2 linked regions of the Coraliomargarita algicola genome follow. The protein of the gene in region 2 interacts with the protein of the main gene of each other region in a pairwise test. Links are inferred from orthologs where the notes say so. Each region holds a gene or a part of one and is shown on either strand. Other genes may lie near its edges.

Region 1 (3,196 bases), 1.0 Mb from region 2 along the record:
CGTTTTTATCGACAGGTGCACTCATCGAAGCAGAGGTGGTGGAGCTCAGCGATTCTTTGCGCCAGCAAGTTGAGTCCGGCGCTATGGACCCTCGCACTCAAGCCGTAATTCATTATGGTGGTGAGCAGTCTTATCGAATACGTGGATGGCAGCCGGGCGATCGTTTTCATCCGCTGGGTGCTCCTGGTGGAAAAAAGCTTAAGGATTGCTTTATTGACCGTCGTATCCCGCAGGCGGAACGAAAAACTCTACCCCTTGTCCTCAACGCATTGCAGGAAATTATCTGGGTGCCAGGATTTCCCCCCGCAGAAAGCTGCAAAATTTGTCCTTCAACGAAGAAGGCTCTTAGGTTGACTTACCAAACAAGAAAACCACTTTGACCCACTCATGCCATCAGAGAACAACAAGCCAAAAAAGAACGAACCCGGAAATAACGGCTCACCACAGCGCTTCCAGCCTAAGGTGTTGCTCGTCTATCTGGTCATCGTTGCTGCTATTTTAACGATTTGGTTCGCCAATCCCAGCGCAGGAACCAACGTCAAACAACTCACTATCAGCGAGCTCGTGCAAGCTGTCAAAGCGGGGCTCATCGCCGAAGGCGATGGCGTCATGGAGCCAGAGCCCTCCTATGGCCGCGATGGTTATGTTATCAGCGGAGAGATGACAAATCCTGCATTGGCGGAGCAGGTCGAGGGGGGCGAAGCTGCCGCAGACCTACCTTCCAAGCTACAGTTCTCTGCTCGTGGTCGCTTGACGGAGGATGACTTTTTGCTGGTGCGTGAAGTGCTCACAGAGAAGCGTGCGACCACTGGCTTGCAGGATGTTTTGATTAGTTTTCTGCCATTCCTGCTGATTATCGGTCTGCTCTACTTCCTCTTTGTGCGTCAGCTTAAAAGTGCAGGGAAGGGGGCCATGAGCTTTGGTAAAAGTAAGGCCAAAATGCTCACGCGCGAGAAAGGTTCGATTAATTTCAAGGATGTCGCTGGTTGTGACGAAGCGAAGGAGGAAGTCTCCGAAGTCGTCGATTTCCTCAAAGACCCCAAGAAGTTTCAACGCATCGGTGGTCGCATCCCTAAAGGCGTGCTGATGGTCGGCCCTCCGGGCACGGGTAAAACACTTTTGGCCAAGGCCGTCGCCGGTGAGGCGGAAGTGCCCTTTTTCTCGATCAGTGGTTCCGACTTCGTCGAAATGTTTGTCGGTGTCGGTGCCGCCCGCGTGCGGGATATGTTCGAGCAAGGCCGCAAAAATGCGCCTTGTATCGTATTTATCGACGAAATTGATGCCGTCGGGCGCCAGCGTGGTTCCGGTGTCGGTGGAGGCAATGACGAGCGCGAGCAAACGCTGAATTCTCTGCTGGTCGAAATGGACGGCTTTGACGGCCACGAAGGTGTGATCATCATCGCTGCGACCAATCGTCCGGACGTCTTGGATAATGCACTCTTGCGCCCGGGGCGTTTTGACCGCCAAGTCACCATCGACTTGCCCGACCTCAATGGTCGTCACGAAATCTTGTTGGTGCATGCCAAAAAGATCGCACTTTCTGATGAGGTCAACCTCGAGCATGTGGCGCGTAATACTCCCGGCTTTTCTGGTGCCGATCTGGCCAATCTCTTAAATGAAGGCGCATTGATCGCGGCCCGCTATAACAAGAAAGCGGTCGAGATGAATGATATCGATGAAGCCCGCGACAAGATCTCCTTCGGTCGTGAGCGTCGCCGTTTAATGGATGATGAAGATCGTAAGATTATTGCCTTCCACGAAGCTGGGCACGCATTGATTAAAGGTGTGCTCGACGATGGGCACATGCCCGTGCACAAGGTGACGATCATTCCACGTGGCCAAAGCCTCGGCTCCACCATGTTCATGCCGAAGAAGGATACGCTCAACCATTCCAAGCGCCGATTGATCGATGATATTTGTTGCACCCTTGGTGGACGTGCTGCGGAAGAGATCGTGCTGGGGGATATCACCAGTGGTGCCTCGGGCGATATCAGCATGGCCAGTCGCACCGCGCGTCACATGGTCTGTGATTGGGGCATGTCGGAGCTCGGTATGGTCGCTCTGGGAGAAAGCCAAGGCGGCGGATACCTCGGTCAAAGTGGCGTGAGCACTAAGAATTATAGCGAAGAGACCGCTCAGAAAATCGACGAAATCGTGCGTGACCTCATTCAAGGTCAATACCAACGTGCGCTTAAGATTTTGAACGATCATCGCCATGCGCTCGATGTGATTGCAGAGTCTTTGCTCGAACACGAGACGATCGACGGCAAGCACGTCTTAGAGATCATCGAGTTTGGCGAAATGCGTTCGCCCATCGTGAAGCGGATTATTAGCGCGGACGAGCCCGATGACGACGAAGAGGCTGACGGTGGCGAACCAAAGAAAGTCAATAAAGAGGACGACGGTAAAAGCGGCCTCGCTGGCGATGAAGCACCCGCACCTGCATAGACTATCGTCGATGCCATGAATACCGAATTCACCTACACCATCGAAGACCTCGGTAAGCTTCAGTTTGAGGGCACACCTCTTGCTGTGATCGGGCATCCGATTGCTCACTCGGTCAGTCCCGCCATGCATAATGCGGCGATTGCTAAAATGCGCCAGACTCACTCGCGTTTTAATGATTGGGCCTACTACCGCTTCGATGTTGCGCCAGAAGATTTTGCCGCAGCCATTCCGCTGTTTTTTAAGCATAACTTCCTTGGACTCAACCTGACTATTCCGCACAAGGTGCAAGCGATGGATTTGATTTCCGGCGTTTCGCCTGACGGCGAGCGTATGGGCGCGGTCAACACCTTAGTCTGGGGCGAGCACGGTTATAGCGGTTTTAATACGGACGGATACGGTATTAAGAACGCCGTTAAAGCGGACCTCGGTGTCGATCTTAAAGCCGCTACGGTGATTTTACTCGGTTCCGGTGGAGCTGCCCGTGCGGCGGCTGTGCAATGTATTCTCGATGGCTGCGCCAAGTTGTATATCGGAAATCGCAGTGTCGAGCGTCTCGACCAATTAATGCAAGTTGTGCGGGCGATGCCCGGTGGGGAGTGTGCCGAGGCCTTTGCTTTGGCTGAGCCTCCAGCTGGACTGCCCGAACGAGGTATCCTGATTAATGCCACTTCACTAGGCCTCAAAGGGACCGATCCTGCTCCTTTTGACGTCGCCAAGCTGCCTGCTGATTGGGTGGTTTACGATATGA
Region 2 (3,458 bases):
CCCGATCATTTGTCGCGGCAGTTTCATCAAGTTGTCGGTCTCAAATTGATGGCATGGATCGCGCAAGAGCGTATCGCACTGGCGAAGAATCTATTAAAGGAGACGCGGCATAATGTCGCCGAGGTCGGGTGGGCTTCCGGTTTTAATGAACCATCGTATTTTATCCGGGTTTTTAAGCGCTATACCGGACTGACTCCACGCGGGTACCGCATGAGCCTGTTCTCGAAGTGACTGCTACTCTGCCTGACTCTTCTGCACGCTTACATCACGCAGATAGCGGAAGTATTCGGAGTCAGTTCCAAGTATCAAGGTAGAGCTGGGGCCAACTGTCTTGGGATAACTTTCCAAGGTACGTAGAAAGGCGTAAAACTCTGGGTCGGCTCCGAAGGCTTCACTATAGATGCGTGAGGCTTCGGCATCGGCTTGGCCGCGTATGACCTCGGCTTTGCGGTTCGCTTCAGATTGTATTTCCGCCAGCGAGCGTTTAGTATCGCCGTCGATTTCGGCCGCCCGGCCTTGTCCTTCAGATCGGAATTGCTCTGCGATGCGTTGCCGTTCGGCGATCATACGGTCAAAGACACGCTGTTCGACTGCTTCGACATAGTCGATGCGCTTGATGCGTATGTCGACCAGTTCGATGCCCAATTCCGGCATTTGGCTGGCGGCTTGATCGAAGATGGATTTGACTAATTCCTGTCGGCCGGTTTGGACCTCTTGTAGTAGGATTTCTTCATCGTCTTCGCCGCTGAGTTGCACGCGTGCGAGGTCAGCTTCACTGATTTTCCAGTCTTTGGAACGAATAATTTCGACGAGATCGGTGGAGGAGATTTTATCCCGAACGACCGAGTCCAAAATGTCGTTGAGGCGCATGGTGGCACCGCGCTCGTTTTGCACGCGCTGCATGAAGACGAGAGGGTCGACGATTCGCCAGCGAGCGGTGGTGTCCACTGAGATGAATTGCTCGCCACGCGTTGGGATTTGGTTGGGATCGCCATCCCATGAGATGACTCGTTTGTCGAAGCGACGCACCTCTTGAATAAAAGGTGTCTTGAAGTGCAGCCCTGGTGTGGTCACAGGCTCGCCGACGGGAGCGCCGAGTTGCACGATGACGGCTTGTTCGGCTTCGTCTAAAATATAGATCGAAGCGCGTAGGCCGATGACTATTGCGATTAGCAAAATGAGCCCGGCGATAAATGGGATTTGTTTATTGTTCATGACTAGCGATTGGCGGGCAGTGACATCCGGGCATCACCTAAGTTTAGCAGTGGTAGAGGGGCGGTTTGATTTTCGTCCATGATGAAAATTTTGCCGGCTTGAGGCAGCACATCATCGATCATTTCAAGATACATGCGTTGTCGGGTGACATCGGGTGCGTCGCGATAGGCCTGATAGATGGCTGTGAAACGTTCCGCTTCGCCCTTGGCATCGTTGATGCGCTTGGCTGCATAACCTTGGGCCTCTGCGATGACTTGCCGTGCTTCACCTTCTGCACGGGGCACCACTTGATTGCGACGTTTCTCGGCTTCGTTAATAAAGCGTTCGCGCTCTTGTTCTGCCTGGTTGACTTCATTAAAGGCTGGTTTAACCGGCCCCGGTGGGGTGACATCCTGCAGTTCGATGGTGCTGATTTGAATGCCTAGATCGAAGTAATCCATTGCTTTTTGCAGTTCGATGCGAGAGCTGTTGGCTACTTGCACACGTTTCTCGGTTAAGACATCACTACCGAGACTGTTACCTACGATGCGGCGCATGACCGATTCGGATACATCGCGTAGGGTCTGTTCCGGGCTGCGAACTCTGTGTAAGAATTTATCCGGATCACTGACTCGGTATTGCACCACCCATTCCACATCGATGACTTTTAAGTCGCCGGTCAACATCAGCGATTCATCGCGGTGTGCTTGGTCCTTACGATAGCTGGTGCGCCCGTCGATGCCTTGGGTGCGAAAGCCGAATTCTTGTTTGAGCACACGGGCGGTGGGTACCATTTGCGCCGTGTCGATGCCGAAGGGGAGTTTGAAGTGTAAGCCTGGTTGTTTGAGCGCGACCACTCGACCGAAACGTTTGACGACCGCTTCTTCCTCGGGCTGGACAATGTAGTAGCTCGACAAGGCACCCAGAGCGACGATGATCAGTAGGGGCACGATTAGAATGAGCTTCCTGTAACGCCGTAAGGCATCCCAGTCTATATCATCCAGAGGATTTCTTTGCATCGGAGGAGGGGCGTTTCTATTCATATCAAATTACTATCGTTAGTTCGGCAGCCAACGAAGTTTTTATCGTTCTGCAAATGTTCTGATTCGATTGCTTGGAATCTGCACAATCAGCGATGCTCACAGAATTTCTGTGCCTTATCAACGAAAAGCGAAACTAATTACTTATGCTCGGTAGCGCTGGCCGCGTTCATTTTCGTCCAATTGCTTAAATATTGTGCGGTAGTCGTCGATCTTCGCGGGCTTGCTAATGTAGTCGTCCATGCCACAGCTGAGGCAGGCATGGCGGTCTTTTTCCGAGGCGTTGGCTGTGAGTGCCACGATGGGGAGTGGCATGCCGGGCTGGCTGCCGGGTATTTTTCCATCGGCTTCCAGTTCGCGAATGCGTTCCGCTGCGACGTATCCGTCCATTACCGGCATCTGACAATCGAGGAAAACGATATCGTAGAAATGTTGTGAGACCTGCTCGATCGCTTCCACTCCGTTGTTGGCGGTGTCCACTTCGTTGCCGAGGCGACGTAAGACTGTTTGAGCGAGTCTGCGATTGACTGCGTTGTCGTCGACGACCAAGACGCGGCGCTTGTTCTCATTAGCTTCATTGGATAAATTGGCAATAAAGGGCGGTTTGGTTGCTGCGTTCTTTGCTTGATCGGAGCATGTAAAGGGGATGCTGCAGTTCATTGTAGTGCCTTTGCCTTCAGTGCTTTCGACTTTAATTTCTCCGTCCATTAAATTGATTATGCGTTTGCAGATCGCGAGCCCCAGACCGCTCCCGCCATATTGACGTGTGGTGGAACTGTCGACCTGCGAGAAGCGTTGAAATAGGTTTTTAATTTTGCTTTTAGGAATGCCAATGCCGCTGTCAGTAACTGAGATTTCTGCGACTCCGTTGGCTTGGTCACCTTGCCAATCTGCTGTGACGCTAATAGTACCAGTTTTCGTGAATTTAAGTGAATTGCCGATTAGATTCGTGATGACTTGTTTGAGTCGCGTTGGGTCGCCTACGACTTTGGCTGGTAAGTCTTCGCTGGTTTCTAGATTAATCAGTAGCCCTTTTTGAGCGGCGATTGGCTCAAATCCAGTCACCACTTGGTCGAGTGTCTTGTGGATGGAAAAGGGGATGGCCTCTAGTTCGAACTTACCTGCTTCAATTTTTGAGAAATCGAGAATGTCGTTGATTAGGGCAAGTAGTGAATTTCCTGAGGACTGAATGTAGGTCGCCCATAGGCGTTGGTCCGCATTGAG

Evidence for each region. Proteins that work in one complex are often made in the same cells at the same time.
Region 1: the proteins of hflK (region 2) and ftsH interact in binary tests that used the Escherichia coli proteins (3 or more experiments, as listed by UniProt). The link is inferred for Coraliomargarita algicola from one-to-one orthologs.

The regions. Positions count from the first base shown.
Region 1 is NZ_CP138858.1:1,071,166-1,074,361, reverse strand. What follows is about bases 1-2,917. They hold ftsH (ATP-dependent zinc metalloprotease FtsH), read left to right. Parts: upstream 1-387; coding sequence 388-2,448; downstream 2,449-2,917. Other genes in these bases: SH580_RS04105 (shikimate dehydrogenase family protein), read left to right, coding at 2,464-2,917; tilS (tRNA lysidine(34) synthetase TilS), read left to right, coding at 1-380. In the rest of the region: more of SH580_RS04105, read left to right, coding at 2,918-3,196. UniProt on the Escherichia coli protein: Acts as a processive, ATP-dependent zinc metallopeptidase for both cytoplasmic and membrane proteins. Plays a role in the quality control of integral membrane proteins.
Region 2 is NZ_CP138858.1:2,118,129-2,121,586, reverse strand. What follows is about bases 216-3,114. They hold hflK (FtsH protease activity modulator HflK), read right to left. Parts: upstream 2,214-3,114; coding sequence 1,218-2,213; downstream 216-1,217. Other genes in these bases: SH580_RS08300 (CHASE domain-containing protein), read right to left, coding at 2,379-3,114; hflC (protease modulator HflC), read right to left, coding at 235-1,215; SH580_RS08315 (helix-turn-helix transcriptional regulator), read left to right, coding at 216-231. Outside these bases: more of SH580_RS08315, read left to right, coding at 1-215; more of SH580_RS08300, read right to left, coding at 3,115-3,458.